DNA from 2 places in the Kitasatospora sp. NPDC056076 genome. Region 1 is predicted to be linked to the other one. Evidence: predicted binding sites of a transcription regulator. Region 1 holds the regulator's gene; the other holds the start of a gene.
The links. The regulator HrcA, encoded in region 1, represses chaperone genes, less so after heat shock. The targets are predictions, from matches to a motif close to TTNGCACTCNGNNNNNCNGAGTGCNAA.

Region 1 (7,107 bases):
CACCGGGCGCGACCACGCCAGCCAGGCCGAGTCCGGGCTGAACACCAGGCCGCCGACCTCGCCGTCGGTGCTGCGGTCCAGCTCGTGCACGGCGCCGTCGGCCAGGTCGACCACCAGCACCCGGCCGTCGTGCACGCCGACCGCGGCCCGCCGGCCGTCCGGGGAGACCACCAGCGAGTTGACCCGGCCCAGTCTCCCGGCGGCCAGCCGGCGCCGCTCGGGGTCGTGCACGGCGGGGGCGTACTCCAGGGCGTCCTCGCCCTCGGCGTCGGACACCCAGAGCACGCCCTGGGCGCCGTCCTCGCCCGGCACCACCCGGGCCAGCCGGGCGCGCACGCCCGGGGTCTCGTCCAGCACCCGGGCCGGGCCCTCGCGGTGGGTCAGCCAGTGCACGCTGCCGCGCACCACCACGGCGCCGGCCCGGCCGGTGCGGTCCGGGGCGACGGACTCCAGCCAGTGCGCGGCGTGCACCGGGTGGGGGCGGCGGCGGGCCCGCGAGCCGGCCGGGCGGACGTCCAGCCGGCGCGGGGAGGCGCTCTCCAGGTCGTCCAGCAGCCACAGGTCGCCGGCCCGGTGGAAGACCACCCGGGTGCCGTCGGTGCTGGCGTTGCGGGCGTAGAAGCCGTCCGGGTCGGTGCTGTGGCGGCGCAGGTCGGAGCCGTCGGGGCGGCTGGACCACAGGTCGCCGACGCCCTCGTGGTCGGACAGGAAGGCGATCCGGCCGTCGCCGTCCCCGGCCACCCAGAGCGGGGAGTCGAGCTGCCCGGCCAGGTCCTGGTGGATCCGGACGAACCGGTCCCGCCCGATCCACAACTTGCCGGCCCGGCCGCCCCGGTAGCGCTTCCACCAGGCCGGCTCGCGGTTGTTGACGGTCACCAGCAGCACCCTCCCCCCGGCTTCGGCCGCAGGGTCCCCGACGCCCTCCGGCTCGAAGGCGAGCCCGCCGACCGGCCCGTACGGCAGCCGCACCGGCTCGCCGCCGTCCAGCGGCACCGCGTGCGCCCAGCAGCGGCGCACCCCGGACTCGCCCGCGCCGGTGGTGGCGATCGGGCGCCCGTCGGCGGTCCACCCCTGCACCCGGGTCTCGGCGTTGCCCCAGTACGTCAGCCGCCGGGACGGTCCGCCGTCCACCGGCACCACGTGCACCTCGGGGGCGCCGTCCCGGGTGGAGGTGAAGGCGAGGTGGCGCCCGTCCGGGGAGAACCTGGGGTGCTGCACCGGCAGGTGATCGGCCGTCAGCCGCCAGGCCCGGCCGCCCTCCAGCGGGGCGAGCCACAGGTCGTCCTCGGCGACGAAGGCGACCAGGTCACCGTGCAGATGGGGGTGGCGCAGATAGGCGCCCGCGGAGGTGCTCAGGGAGTCCGTCACGCCGCCAGCGTAGGCAGGTGCGGGTACGAGCCGCTCCGTTCTCCGCAGACTCCCGGCGGGCGCACGGGAGTTGCCGGTGGGGTCAGGCCCAGCGGCCGGTGCGCCCCAGCAGCAGCGCCCCGGCGGCCACCCCGGCGGTCGAGGTGCGCAGCACCGAGGGGCCCAGCCGGTACGGCTTCGCGCCGGCCTCGGCGAAGGCGGCCAGCTCCTCCGGGGAGACCCCGCCCTCCGGGCCGACCACCAGCACGATGTCCCCGCCGGCCGGCAGCGCGGCGTGCGCCAGCGGCTCGGCGCCCTCCTCGTGCAGCACCGCGGCGAGCGCGGCCCCGGCCAGCAGCGGCGCCAGCTGCCGGGTGGTCATCGGCTCGCGCACCTCGGGGAAGCGCAGCCGGCGGGACTGCTTGCCCGCCTCCCGGGCGGTGGCCCGCCACTTGGCGAGCGCCTTGGCGCCGCGCTCACCCTTCCACTGGGTGATGCAGCGCGAGGCGGCCCAGGGGACCACCACGTCCACGCCGACCTCGGTCATGGTCTCCACGGCCAGCTCGCCGCGGTCGCCCTTGGGCAGCGCCTGGACGACCACGATCCGCGGCGCGGGCTCGGGCTCGCGCCGCACGGCCTCCACCGTGACCTCGATCGCGTCCTTGCCGAGCACCGCGGCGACGGTGCCGTCCACGCCCAGCCCCAGCCCGTCCGCCAGGGTGACCGCCTCGCCGGCCGCCAGCCGCTTCACCGCTGCCGCGTGCCGCCCCTCGGGCCCGTCGAGGCGCAGCACGGCCCCGGGTGCGGCGGCGGCGATCCGCTCGGTCTCGACGACGAAGACGGGCGCGGTCATGGCGGGGAACCTCCTGGGATGGAACGGGAACACCGAAGGGGTGCCGGGGGTCCTCCCCCGGCACCCCTCCTCGGACGACTACCGGCCGTTGAAGGCGTCCTTCAGGCGTGAGAACAGGCCCTGCTGGCCCGGCGCGAACTGGCCGGACGGCCGCTCCTCGCCGCGCAGCACGGCGAGCCGGCGCAGCAGCTCCTCCTGCTCGGGGTCGAGCTTGGTGGGCGTCTGCACCTCGACGTGCACTATCAGGTCGCCCCGGCCGCCCCCGCGCAGGTGGGTGATGCCCCGGCCGTGCAGCGGGATCGACTGGCCGGACTGGGTGCCGGGCCGGATGTCGACCTCCTCCAGCCCGTCCAGGGTCTGCAGCGGCACCTGGGTGCCGAGCGAGGCCGCCGTCATCGGGATGGTGACGGTGCAGTGCAGGTCGTCCCCGCGCCGCTGGAAGACCGTGTGGGTGGTCTCGGCGATCTCGACGTAGAGGTCGCCGGCCGGGCCGCCGCCGGGGCCGACCTCGCCCTCGCCGGCCAGCTGGATCCGGGTGCCGTTGTCCACGCCGGCCGGGATCTTCACGGTCAGGGTGCGGCGGGCCCGCACCCGGCCGTCGCCCGCGCACTCGGGGCACGGGGTCGGCACCACGGTGCCGAAGCCCTGGCACTGCGGGCACGGGCGGGAGGTCATGACCTGGCCCAGGAAGGAGCGGGTGACCTGGGAGACCTCGCCCTTGCCGCGGCACATGTCGCAGGTCTGGGCCGAGGTGCCGGGGGCCGCGCCCTCGCCGCTGCAGGTGGTGCAGGTGACGGCGGTGTCGACCTGGAGTTCCTTGGTGGTGCCGAAGGCGGCCTCCTCCAGGGTGATCTCCAGCCGGATCATGGCGTCCTGGCCCCGGCGGGTGCGCGAGCGCGGGCCGCGCTGGCCGGCCGCGGCGCCGAAGAAGGCGTCCATGATGTCGGAGAAGCCGAAGCCCGCCGCGCCGGCGCCGAAGCCGCCCGCGCCACCGCCGCCCGGCGACAGCGGGTCACCGCCCAGGTCGTAGACCTGGCGCTTCTGCGGGTCGGAGAGCACCTCGTAGGCGGCGTTGATCTCCTTGAACCGCTCCTGCGTCTTCGGGTCCGGGTTGACGTCCGGGTGCAGTTCGCGTGCCAGGCGCCGGAACGCCTTCTTGATCTCGTCCTGCCCCGCATCCCGTCGGACGCCGAGTACCGCGTAGTAGTCCGTGGCCACCAAATGCTCCGCTTGTTCCGCCTGTAGTAGTGCTGCGACTGGACGCCGCCGTTAGATTTCTAACGGTCGGCCGTGTGCTACGACTCGGCCAGGATCTGGCCCACGTACCGTGCCACCGCCCGCACCGCCCCCATTGTGCCCGGATAGTCCATCCGGGTCGGACCGATCACACCCAGCTTGGCCACACTCTCGTCGCCCGAACCGTAGCCGACCGAAACGACCGAGGTGGAATTCAGCCCTTCGTACGCGTTCTCCCGCCCGATCCGGACCGTCATCGCGGCGTCCGTGGTCTCACCCAGGAGGCGGAGCAGGACGACCTGCTCCTCCAGGGCCTCCAGCACCGGCTGGATGGTGAGCGGGAAGTCGTGCCCGAAGCGGGTCAGGTTGGCCGTGCCGGCCAGCATGATCCGCTCCTCGTTCTGCTCGGCGAGCGCCTCGAACAGCGTCGCCAGGACCGTACTGACGGTCGGCCGGTCGGCCGGCTCGAACGCCGCCGGGAGCTCCTCCAGGAGCCCCGGGACGTCCGGCAGCCGCTGGCCGGCCGCCCGGGTGTTGATCCGCGAGCGCAGGTCCGCCAGGACCGTCTCGCCGACCGTGCCCGGGCAGTCGACCATCCGCTGCTCGACCCGGCCGGTGTTGGTGATCAGCACCAGCATCACCTTGGCCGGGGCCAGCGCCACCAGCTCGATGTGCCGGACGGTGGAGCGGGTCAGCGAGGGGTACTGCACCACGGCGACCTGGCGGGTCAACTGGGCGAGCAGCCGCACCGTACGGGTGACCACGTCGTCCAGGTCGACGGCGCCGTCCAGGAAGTGCCGGATCGCCCGGCGCTCCGGGGAGCTCATCGGCTTGATCTCGGCGAGCTTGTCGACGAACAGCCGGTAGCCCTTGTCGGTGGGGATCCGCCCGGCGCTGGTGTGCGGCTGGTGGATGTACCCCTCCTCCTCCAGCGCCGCCATGTCGTTGCGCACCGTGGCCGGGGACACCCCGAGGTTGTGCCGCTCCACCAGGGCCTTGGAGCCGACCGGCTCCTCGGTGCCCACGTAGTCCTGGACGATCGCGCGCAGCACGGCGAGCTTGCGGTCGTCCAGCTGGCGGACCTCTCCGGCCATGGGGCACGCACCTCCGTCTTCGCACGTTGTCCGTCTGTGATGCTGCGAGCCGCTCCGGTGAGGACCCCGACCCTGGCACTCTGCACGCACGAGTGCCAAAACCGTACCTGCCAGTGTACGGCCCGGGTCGTACCGCAGGAACGGCCCGGCCGGGGTGATCCTGCCCGCAGTTCCGGACGGCCACCGCGACACTCCGCGTGCGCGGGTGGTGCCCCGGGGCCGTCCGGGTGGCAGCATCGAAAGCGACGGCGAACGGAGGAGCAAGCGATGTCGAGCTCGGGCCAGCACACCCGTTTCGCGCCCGACCGCGGCCTGACCAGCCGCATGGTCGGGACGATGTTCGTGATCGGGCTGTTGTACGTCGGTTTCACGGGCCTGCTGATCGCGCTGCTGCGCGGGGCCTGGCCGCTGATCGTGCTGATCTCCGGCGGGCTGTTCGTGGCCCAGTTCTGGTTCAGCGACAAGATCACCGAGCGGGCCATGGGCGCCCACCGGGTGACCGAGGAGCAGTACCCCCAGCTGCACGGCACCATCGACCGGCTCTGCGCCCTGGCCGACATGCCCAAGCCCCGCGTGGCGGTCGCCGACAGCGACATGCCGAACGCCTTCGCCACCGGCCGCAACCCGCAGAACGCCGTGGTGTGCGTCACCACCGGCCTGCTGCGCCGACTGGAACCCGAGGAGCTGGAGGGCGTCCTGGCGCACGAGCTGTCGCACGTCGCCCACCGGGACGTCGCCGTGATGACCATCGCCGGCTTCCTCGGCGTGCTCGCCGGGGCGATGACCCGGGTCGCCATGTACGGCGGGTTCATGGGCGGCAACCGCAACAGCAACGACCAGAACGCGGCCATCGCGGCGCTGGTCATCCCGCTGGTGTCGATCGTGGTCTACGCGATCAGCTTCCTGCTCACCCGGCTGCTGTCCCGCTACCGCGAACTGGCCGCCGACCGGGCCGCCGCCCAGCTCACCGGCCGGCCCAGCGCCCTCGCCTCGGCGCTCACCAAGGTCACCGGGCAGATCGCCGCCATCCCCACCGAGGACCTGCGCCGGGCCCAGCCCTACAACGCCTTCTACTTCGCCCCCGCACTGAGCGCCAAGGAGACCGCCTCCCAGCTGCTCTCCACCCACCCGACGCTGGAGAAGCGGCTGGCCCAGCTGGCCAAGATCTCCGAGCAGCTCGGCCGCTGACCCCCCCTGGGCTCCGGCCCCGCCCGACTCCCGGAAGGACCGCCGTGGGATTCCTGGACGCCCTGTTCGGCCGCACCAAGCCCGTCAAGCCCGACCTCGACCAGCTGTTCGGCGTGCCGTCCGCCGCGCTCACCCTGGAGGCCGGGGCCGGGTTCCTCCCCACCGGGCTCGGCTCGGTCTGCTTCGCGGCCGTCGAGGGCGCCGCCTTCGTCCAGGTGGAGCAGCAGGTCCGGGCCCTGCTGGACGCCGACACCGAACGCGGCGGCGTCCCGGTGGAGGCTTCCAAGGACGGCTACGGCTACTCCTGGCTGCTCACCCGGCACGCCCCCGAGGAACTCCCGGAACTGGTCAACGACCTGCACGCGGTCAACAGCGAGCTGGAGGCGAACGGCTTCGGCCCGCAGCTGCTCTGCTCCCTGGTCGCCTTCCGCAACCCCCAGGGCCAGTCGCTGGCCCTGGTCTACCTCTACAAGCGCGGCACCTTCTACCCCTTCGCCCCGATGCCCGGCGGCGGCGAGCGGCGCAACAGTCCGCTGGAGCTCCAGGTCAACGCGATGCTGGGGAACGACCTGCGGCTGGAGAAGGACCTCAGCCGCTGGTTCCCGGTCTGGGGCGCGCCGGCCCTCTGACGCCCCGTCCGTAACATCTCCCCCATGCGCAGCCACCAGTACGGACCGGACCTCACCCCGCCGTGGAAGAAGCAGCAGCCCGCACCCGAGGTGCCGGCCGAGCGGGACCTGGTGGTCGAGGAGGCGGCCACCGGCTACTGCGGGGCGGTGGTGCGCTGCGAGCGGACCGCGGAGGGGTTCACCGTCACCCTGGAGGACCGCTTCGGCAAGCACCGGGTCTTCCCGCTGGTGCCGCGCGGCTTCCTGCTGGAGGGCGAGGTGGTCACCCTGGTGCGCCCGGCCGCCCCCGCCGCGCCCCGCACCCCCGCCCGCACCGCCTCCGGCTCCGTCGCCGTCCCCGGCGCCCGGGCCCGGGTCGCCCGCGAGTCCCGGATCTACGTCGAGGGCCGGCACGACGCCGAACTGGTCGAGCGGGTCTGGGGAGACGACCTGCGCATCGAGGGCGTCGTCGTCGAGTACCTCCAGGGCATCGACGACCTCCCCGCGATCGTCGCCGACTTCGCCCCCGGCCCCGGCCGCCGCCTCGGCGTCCTGGTCGACCACCTGCTCCCGGGGACGAAGGAGCACCGCATCGCCGCCCGGGTCACCGGCGAGTCGGTCCTGGTCGTCGGCCACCCCTACATCGACATCTGGCAGGCCGTGAAGCCCTCCTCCGTCGGCATCCCCGCCTGGCCCGCCGTCCCCCGCGGCGAGGACTGGAAGCAGGGCACCTGCCGCCGCCTCGGCTGGCCCGTGGACACCCCGGCCGCCTGGAAGCACA
Region 2 (7,107 bases), on a different contig from region 1:
TGCACGGGCACCTGCTCTCGGTCACGCTGTCGCCGACCTCCAAGATGTCCGGTGTGGAGGTCAGCGAGCTGCGGCTGCCCAAGGGGGCGGCGGTCACCCTGGTCGTACGGGACGGCAGCTCCTTCGTGCCGGACAAGGCGACGATGCTGCGCGGCGGGGACGAGCTGCTGGTGGTCACCACGGACGAGGTCGGCGAGGCGGCCGAGCGGCGGCTGCGGGCCGTGGACAAGGGCGGCAAGCTGGCGGGGTGGCTGAACGGGCGCTGAGGCGCCGCCGGGGTGTCTCGGTGGCCCGGGTGGCCTGAGGGGCCCGGGTGGCCTGAGGGGCCCGGGTGGTCCGGGTGGCTTGGGCGGTCTGGGTGGCTCGGGTGGTCCGGGTGGTCTGGCGGGATCTACGCGCGTAACTGTATGGTGGTACGACCACGCCGTATGACTACCGTTAGAACACCCCCAGCATCTGCCTGACGCAGAGTTGGCGCGACCGCTCGGCGGCCGCGGTCCGGCCCCGGCCCACCAGGCCCGGCCGGCCCGGTATCTACCCCGGTCGACGCGCGAGAGGACGACTCTCGGCGCCGTCGGGGCCACCCCATGCCCTGCCGCGCTACCAGGCAGCAGGAAGGACCGACCGTGACGGCCCGCCGAACGGTCGAGACCACCGCGGACAGCGCTCCGGACACCGCGGACAGCACCCCGAACAGCGCGACCACCGACGCCGCGACACCGGCCAAGGTCGGGTACGGCGCGCTGCTGCGCACGCCCGGAGCCTGGACCTTCCTGGCCCCCGCCTTCATCGCGCGCATGCCCTACGCGATGCTCAGCATGGGCATCCTGCTCCTGGTCAAGGACACCCACGGCTCCTACGGCACCGCGGGCACCGTCACGGCCATCGCCGCCGTCGCCCAGGCCCTGATCGGCCCGCAGACCGGACGGCTCGCCGACCGGTACGGGCAGGCCGCCGTCCTCGTCCCGACCGTCGTGGTGCACGCGGCCTCGGTCGGCCTGCTGATCGCGCTGGCGCTCGGCCACGCGCCCGCCTGGAGCCTGTTCCTGGCCGCCGTCCCGGCCGGCGCGAGCGTTCCGCAGATCGGCGCGATGGTCCGGGCCCGCTGGATCGCCACCATCGGCGCCGAGGGCGCGTCCGCCTCCACGTCGGCCAAGGTGAGCACCGCCTTCGCCTTCGAGTCCGTGACGGACGAGTTCACGTTCGTGATCGGCCCGATCCTGGCCGCCAACATCGCCACCTCGGTGAACCCGGCCACCGCCCTGGTCGTCGAGGCCGCGCTGACCTTCGTCGGCGGCCTGGTCTTCGCCGCCCAGCGCCGCACCGCACCCGCCCGGATCACCCCGGAGCCCGGCGTCCGGCGCGCCTCCGCACTGTCCTCCCCCGGCGTCCGGCTGCTGGCCGGGGTGATCCTCGGGGTCGGGGCCGTGTTCGGCGGCATGCAGGTCTCGGTGAACGCCTTCGCCGACTCGGTCGGCCAGCACGACGCGGCCGGCACCGTGTACGGGATCTTCGCCGGCGGCTCGATGGTCGCGGGCGTGCTCTACGGCGTCATCGCCTGGCGGCGGGCTGTCCAGCAGCGGATGGTGGTCAGCTACGCGCTGCTGGTGGCAGGCTGCTCCACACTGTGGGCGATGCCGAACCTGGTCACGCTCTCGATCGCCGCGCTGGTCTGCGGCCTGGCCATCGCGCCGACCCTGATCAGCGGCTACACCCTCGTCGAGACCCTGGTCGAGGACGGGGCCAAGACCGAGGCCTTCACCTGGCTGACCGGGGCCATCGGCCTGGGCCTGGCGGTCGGCTCGATGGTGGCCGGGCGGCTGATCGACGCCCACGGGCCGTCCGCCGGGTTCCTGGTGCCGCTGGTCGGCGCCGGGCTGGGTGTGATCGCGCTGGTGTCGCTGCGGCACCTGCTGGTGGCCCCGGGCGGGGCGGGCCGCGTGGTGGCCTCCTCGGCCGACCTCGGCGGCGCGGCACAGCTGTTCGGTGCCGCGAAGGGCTGAACGCGCGGTCGTCGGTGACTCGGTACCGGCTCATCTCACACCGGATTCGCTGGACTGATCCAACGGAATACCGCATCATTGACCATCGTTAGCACTCATCAGGCGAGAGTGCCAGGAGGAAGACAAGTGCCCACGTACCAGTACCAGTGCACCGAGTGCGGCAACGGCCTGGAGGCGGTGCAGAAGTTCACCGACGAGGCGCTGACCACGTGCCCCGACTGCCAGGGACGGCTCCGCAAGGTCTTCTCGGCCGTGGGCGTCGTGTTCAAGGGCTCGGGCTTCTACCGGACCGACAGCCGTTCGTCCTCCAGCAGCTCGGTGAGCTCGGGATCGTCCTCCGGCTCGTCGACCGGCTCCTCGACGTCGTCGGGCTCCGGCTCGGCCGGCTCGTCGTCCGGCTCTTCGAGCACGTCGAGTTCGTCCAGCTCGTCCAGCTCGTCCAGCAGCCCGGCTCCGGCCGCCGGCTGACCTCGGTCTCACGGGAAGGCCCGTCGGCCCCGCTCCACGCGGGGACGGCGGGCCTTTTCGCGTGTCGCGGCAGGTCTTTCGCGCGCCGGGCGGGCCTTTCCGCGCACCGCCGTCAACTTCCGGAATCGAAACAACTCGTGCGGGTGTACGAAGTTGTCCACAGGGGCGGGTTTGTCCACAGGCTGTGGGAATCGACTTCCGGGGCACGGCGCATCCGCGCAAGGTAGGGGACACCGAGCAAGACCCGCCCGATTCCGGAGGTGTCCCGATGACGACCACGACCTTGCCCCTCCCGCTGCCCGCCCCCTCCGTACCGCCCCGGCGGGAGGTGCCGAGCTTCCCGCCGATCCGGCGCGGCTGCGGCGGGTGGCACCGCTGGCGCCGGGCCGTCCGACGGCGGGGCGGGATGCCCGCGCTGGTGCTGCTCGCGGCGGCCGCGGCATTCGCCTCCGGGCCCGCGCGGGCCGGGCTGCCACCGCCCCCGGGCGGCGGCGTGGGCCGTACGGGTTGTCAATCCGGGCTTCCGGAAGATCACCCGTAACCCGGCGACGACTTCGTCGTTCGAGGCGGCATGAAAGGCTTCAAGGAATTCCTGCTGCGTGGAAATGTCGTCGAACTCGCCGTCGCCGTGGTCATCGGCGCGGCCTTCACCAACATCGTCAACGCCTTCGTCAAAGGCGTGATCAATCCGATCGTCGGCGTGTTCGGGACGAAGGACCTGGCGTCCTACAGTTCCTGCCTCAAGGGGCCCTGCGAGGTGAGCGCCACCGGTGAGGTCACGTCCGGGATCCTCATCCTGTGGGGGTCGGTGCTCAGCGCCCTCCTGCAGTTCCTGATCACCGCCGCCGTCGTCTACTTCGTGCTGATCGTGCCGATGAACCGGATGGCGGCCAAGCGGAAGAGCGCCGCCGAGGTGGCGGCCGAGGCCGAGGCCAAGGAGGTCCAACTGCTGACCGAGATCCGCGACGCGCTGGTCGTGGCGCGCTAGGAAGTCCCTCAGTCGCCGTGGTGCGGCGGGCGCTGGCTCAGGTACCAGTCCAGCCCCCGCCCACCGCCGGCACCCGCCCCGGGGCGATCGCCCCAGCCGGCGTCGGTGTCGTCCCTGGACTGCTGGTCCAGCGGGTCGCGGAAGACCAGGCGGGCCTTGGCGGAGGTGTAGGTGGTGGAGGCGGGAGGGGTGGTGGTGGGTGGGGTGGAGGCGGAGGGGGGGAGGGAGGGGGAGGGGGAGGGAGGGGCGGGGGTGCCCCCCCGCGCCCGGTCCTGGCCCTGTTCGCGCCCCGGTTCCTGCGCCTGCCCTTGTTCCTGCTCGCTCATCTCGTCCACTCCCCTGCTCGCGGTCCGACCTGTCCTTTCAGCGTAGAAGCCTCGCGAGGCTCCCGACGACATGCGCCGGCCCGGGTGCGGAGCACTCCGCACCCGGGCCCGGGTGGTCGGCCTCGGCCGCCGGCCGTCAGGCGGCCTCGAAGCCCGCGTGGTCGGCGATCTTCTTGAGCTCGGCCAGGGCGTGCTTCTCGATCTGCCGGATCCGCTCGCGGGTGAGGCCGTGCTGCTTGCCCACCTCGGTGAGGGTGCGCTCGCGGCCGTCCTCCATGCCGTAGCGGGAGCGGATGATCGAGGCGGTGCGGTCGTCCAGCCGCCCGATCAGGCCGTCCAGCTCCTCGCGGCGGAGCATCACCATCACGGCGTCCTCGGGGGACGTCGCCCCGGTGTCCTCCACCAGGTCGCCGAACTGGGTCTCGCCCTCGTCGTCGACCGACATGTTGAGGCTGACCGGGTCCCGCGCCCAGTCCAGCACGTCCTTGATCCGGGCCTCGGTGGTGTCCAGCTCGGCCGCGATCTCGGCCGGCTCCGCCTCACGCCCCAGCTCCTTGGACTTCTCCCGCTGCACCCGGCGGATCCGGCCGAGTTCCTCGACCAGGTGCACGGGCAGCCGGATGGTGCGGGACTGGTCGGCGATCGAGCGGGTGATCGCCTGCCGGATCCACCACGTCGCGTAGGTGGAGAACTTGAAGCCCTTGGCGTAGTCGAACTTCTCGACGGCGCGCACCAGACCGGCGTTGCCCTCCTGGATGAGGTCCAGCAGGGGCAGGCCGCTGCGCGGGTAGCGCCGGGCGACGGCCACCACCAGGCGCAGGTTCGAGCGGATGAAGACGTCCTTGGCGCGCTCGGCGTCGGCGGCTATCGTCTCCAGCTCCTCGCGCGTGATGCCGTCGGGGAGCCGGCCGTCGGGGAGTTCGCTCTCCTCCAGCAGGTGCTGGGCGTACACACCGGCCTCGATCCGCAGCGAGAGCTCGACCTCCTCGGCGGCATCGAGCAGGGGCGTCCTGGCGATCTCGTCGAGGTACATACCGACCAGGTCGCGGTCGGCCTCAAGGTTGGTCGGGCGGGCCGCGCGAGTCCGGTCGGCCCTGTCGCGAACGACGGCACGGGTGGCCATGCTTGCTCCCTTTGCTGGTGTTGCCGAGGTCTGCCTGCCTGCCCCCCTGGAGGGCAAGAAGTGCGGGCCCCCAGGGGCTCACACGTAACGATCCAACGAACAGATTCCGGACAACATTCCCAAGTCGTTCAGATTCTTCCTCGTGATGCAGTATCCTGCCGGTTTTCACCCCGGTTCTGGACACTCGGTGACCACTCGGGCACCTCGGGTGCCCGTTCGCGACCGCCCGTGGAACGCCTCTTCACCGACCGCACACGTAACCGTCGCCCATGGGTTGAACAGGCGAACGCTTGTGGACGTTCCCGCGCGCCCCCGGCTTCCGCCCGCGCCCGCCCCCCGGCGCACGCAGGTCCTCCGCACAAAAGATGCCGAATCGCTATCACTCCAGCTCCCGATCGGCACAGCGCACTGGGAAGGTGTCAGGCATGCACCTGACCAACAGCACGAGACCCGTCACCGTGCGTCATCGCCGCCTCCTTCGGGACGCGTCGGTCGCGCTGGGCTGCGCCGCGCTGTTCGGCCTCCTGGCGGCGCTGGTGACGGGCCGCTGGCACCCCCTGCACGAGTTCGACCAGGACTGGATCGGCGGACTGCACTCCTACGCACGCGATCACCGGATCTGGACCGCCGCGGTGCAGACCCTCTCCGACATCGGCGGCCCGGTCACGATGCGTATCCTGCTGGGCTGTGCGGCCGCCTGGCTCCTGCTGATCGGTGCCCGGGTGCTGGCCGGTTGGGTGGCCGCCCAGGCGCTGGTGGGCTGGGCGGCCCAGTGGGCGCTCAAGCTGGCCGTCGGCCGGCAGCGGCCCGCCTTCTCCGACCCGGTGTCGCACGCGGGCGGCCCGGCCTTCCCCTCCGGGCACGCCATGGCCTCGGCGATCACCTGTGCCGTCCTGGTCGGCCTGGTCTGGTACCGGGTCGGCCGACGCGGCCGGACCGCCGCCTGCGCGGTGGCCGCGGTGACGGTGCTGACCATCGGCTGGACCAGGACCGCCCTCGGGGTGCACTGGCCCAGCGACGTACTGGCCGGCTGGCTGGCCGCCGGCGCCGTCCTGGGCGTCGTGACGGCAGTGATCGAACTCTGGCGGCCGGGCGCCCTGGCCCGGGACGTCCGACGGGTCAACTGGCGCACCAGGCCCAGGGTCCAGCGGGTCATCGTGCCGTCCGTCCGCATGCCGCGGGCCGACGAACCGCTGGAGGAGAGCGAGTTGGACGGTCCGCTCCGCTGACCCGGCCCCGAGGGGACGGTGCCGGAGGGCCCGGGGAGCGGAGGGACGGGAACGCCGCAGGCCCTCCGCCCGGGGTGGGCGGAGGGCCTGCGAACTGCGGTTCTGAATGTGCCCCAGGCAGGATTCGAACCTGCGACACCGGCTTTAGGAGGACCGGGCTATCAGCTGCTCTGCAAGCTGCCGACCAGCGGTGATGTTCCCTCAGACAGCGAAGAGAAGATCGTTTGGGGGAAATTTCGGTGATCATTTCTGCGAGAGCTCCAGATTCACCGGGATGCCCCACAGGGTCTCCTTCCCCAAGCTCAGCATGGCCCGTACGAAGACCTCCTGCAAGCCATCCAGGCGGTGCCGTCGCATCCGCACCGTCGGGTGCTGATAGACGCCCTTGATCCCAGACGGCTTGTGTCCGGCCTGCTCATACGCAAGTGACGCCGCGACCATGATCTGTTCCTGCAGCGTGTCGTGCGTGTGTCTGGCCCCCCGCATCGTCAGACCAGGCGCAAGCGGCTCCCAGGCGACCCGTTCAGCCGCCCCCTGCCTCCGAGCCCGAGCCGGACGTCCGTCCGCTGCCGGCCGCAGGACCTTGCCCCAGTTCCCGCGGCGCCACCACGACCCACTCTCAGTCGACAGCAGGTAGTCGTTCTCCCACACCTCGGCCCGGTGCCGCCACAGCCCTGCCAGGAAGGGCGGTAGGTCGACGTCCCGGATCCGATGCTCGTTCTTGAGCGGCTCCAGGGCCAGCACCGTTCCAAGCTTCTCCCCGCCCGGTCCACGCTGCTCGTACTCGGCCACCTCTTGAACGACTCGCAGTATCGGGCACGTCCACGCCGAGCCGTCGTCGTCAAGCTGCCGACGCTCCAGGACGTGCGTGCGGTCCAGACCCTGCCCCTCACCCCAGTTGATGCCAGTGAAGGCCGCGGACAACAACTGGAAACCGTCGGCCCAACCGAGTCGCTCCGCGGTCTGAATG

Region 2: the regulator HrcA is predicted to act here: its motif matches at 2,092-2,118, upstream of ACFC1T_RS27655 (FmdB family zinc ribbon protein).

What each region holds. Positions count from the first base shown of each region.
Region 1 is NZ_JBHJWG010000036.1:19,449-26,555, reverse strand. Features, by position in the region: gene ACFC1T_RS26625 (S41 family peptidase) at 1-1,368, opposite strand, end outside; gene ACFC1T_RS26620 (16S rRNA (uracil(1498)-N(3))-methyltransferase) at 1,451-2,200, opposite strand; gene dnaJ (molecular chaperone DnaJ) at 2,279-3,418, opposite strand; gene hrcA (heat-inducible transcriptional repressor HrcA) at 3,496-4,530, opposite strand; gene htpX (zinc metalloprotease HtpX) at 4,798-5,718, shown strand; gene ACFC1T_RS26600 (hypothetical protein) at 5,763-6,347, shown strand; gene ACFC1T_RS26595 (DUF3097 domain-containing protein) at 6,372-7,107, shown strand, end outside.
Region 2 is NZ_JBHJWG010000038.1:67,109-74,215, forward strand. Features, by position in the region: gene ACFC1T_RS27645 (potassium/proton antiporter) at 1-266, shown strand, start outside; gene ACFC1T_RS27650 (MFS transporter) at 627-2,003, shown strand; gene ACFC1T_RS27655 (FmdB family zinc ribbon protein) at 2,130-2,471, shown strand; gene mscL (large conductance mechanosensitive channel protein MscL) at 3,043-3,459, shown strand; gene ACFC1T_RS27665 (hypothetical protein) at 3,468-3,785, opposite strand; gene ACFC1T_RS27670 (sigma-70 family RNA polymerase sigma factor) at 3,922-4,908, opposite strand; gene ACFC1T_RS27675 (phosphatase PAP2 family protein) at 5,334-6,137, shown strand; tRNA gene ACFC1T_RS27680 (tRNA-OTHER) at 6,250-6,309, opposite strand; gene ACFC1T_RS27685 (hypothetical protein) at 6,381-7,107, opposite strand, start outside.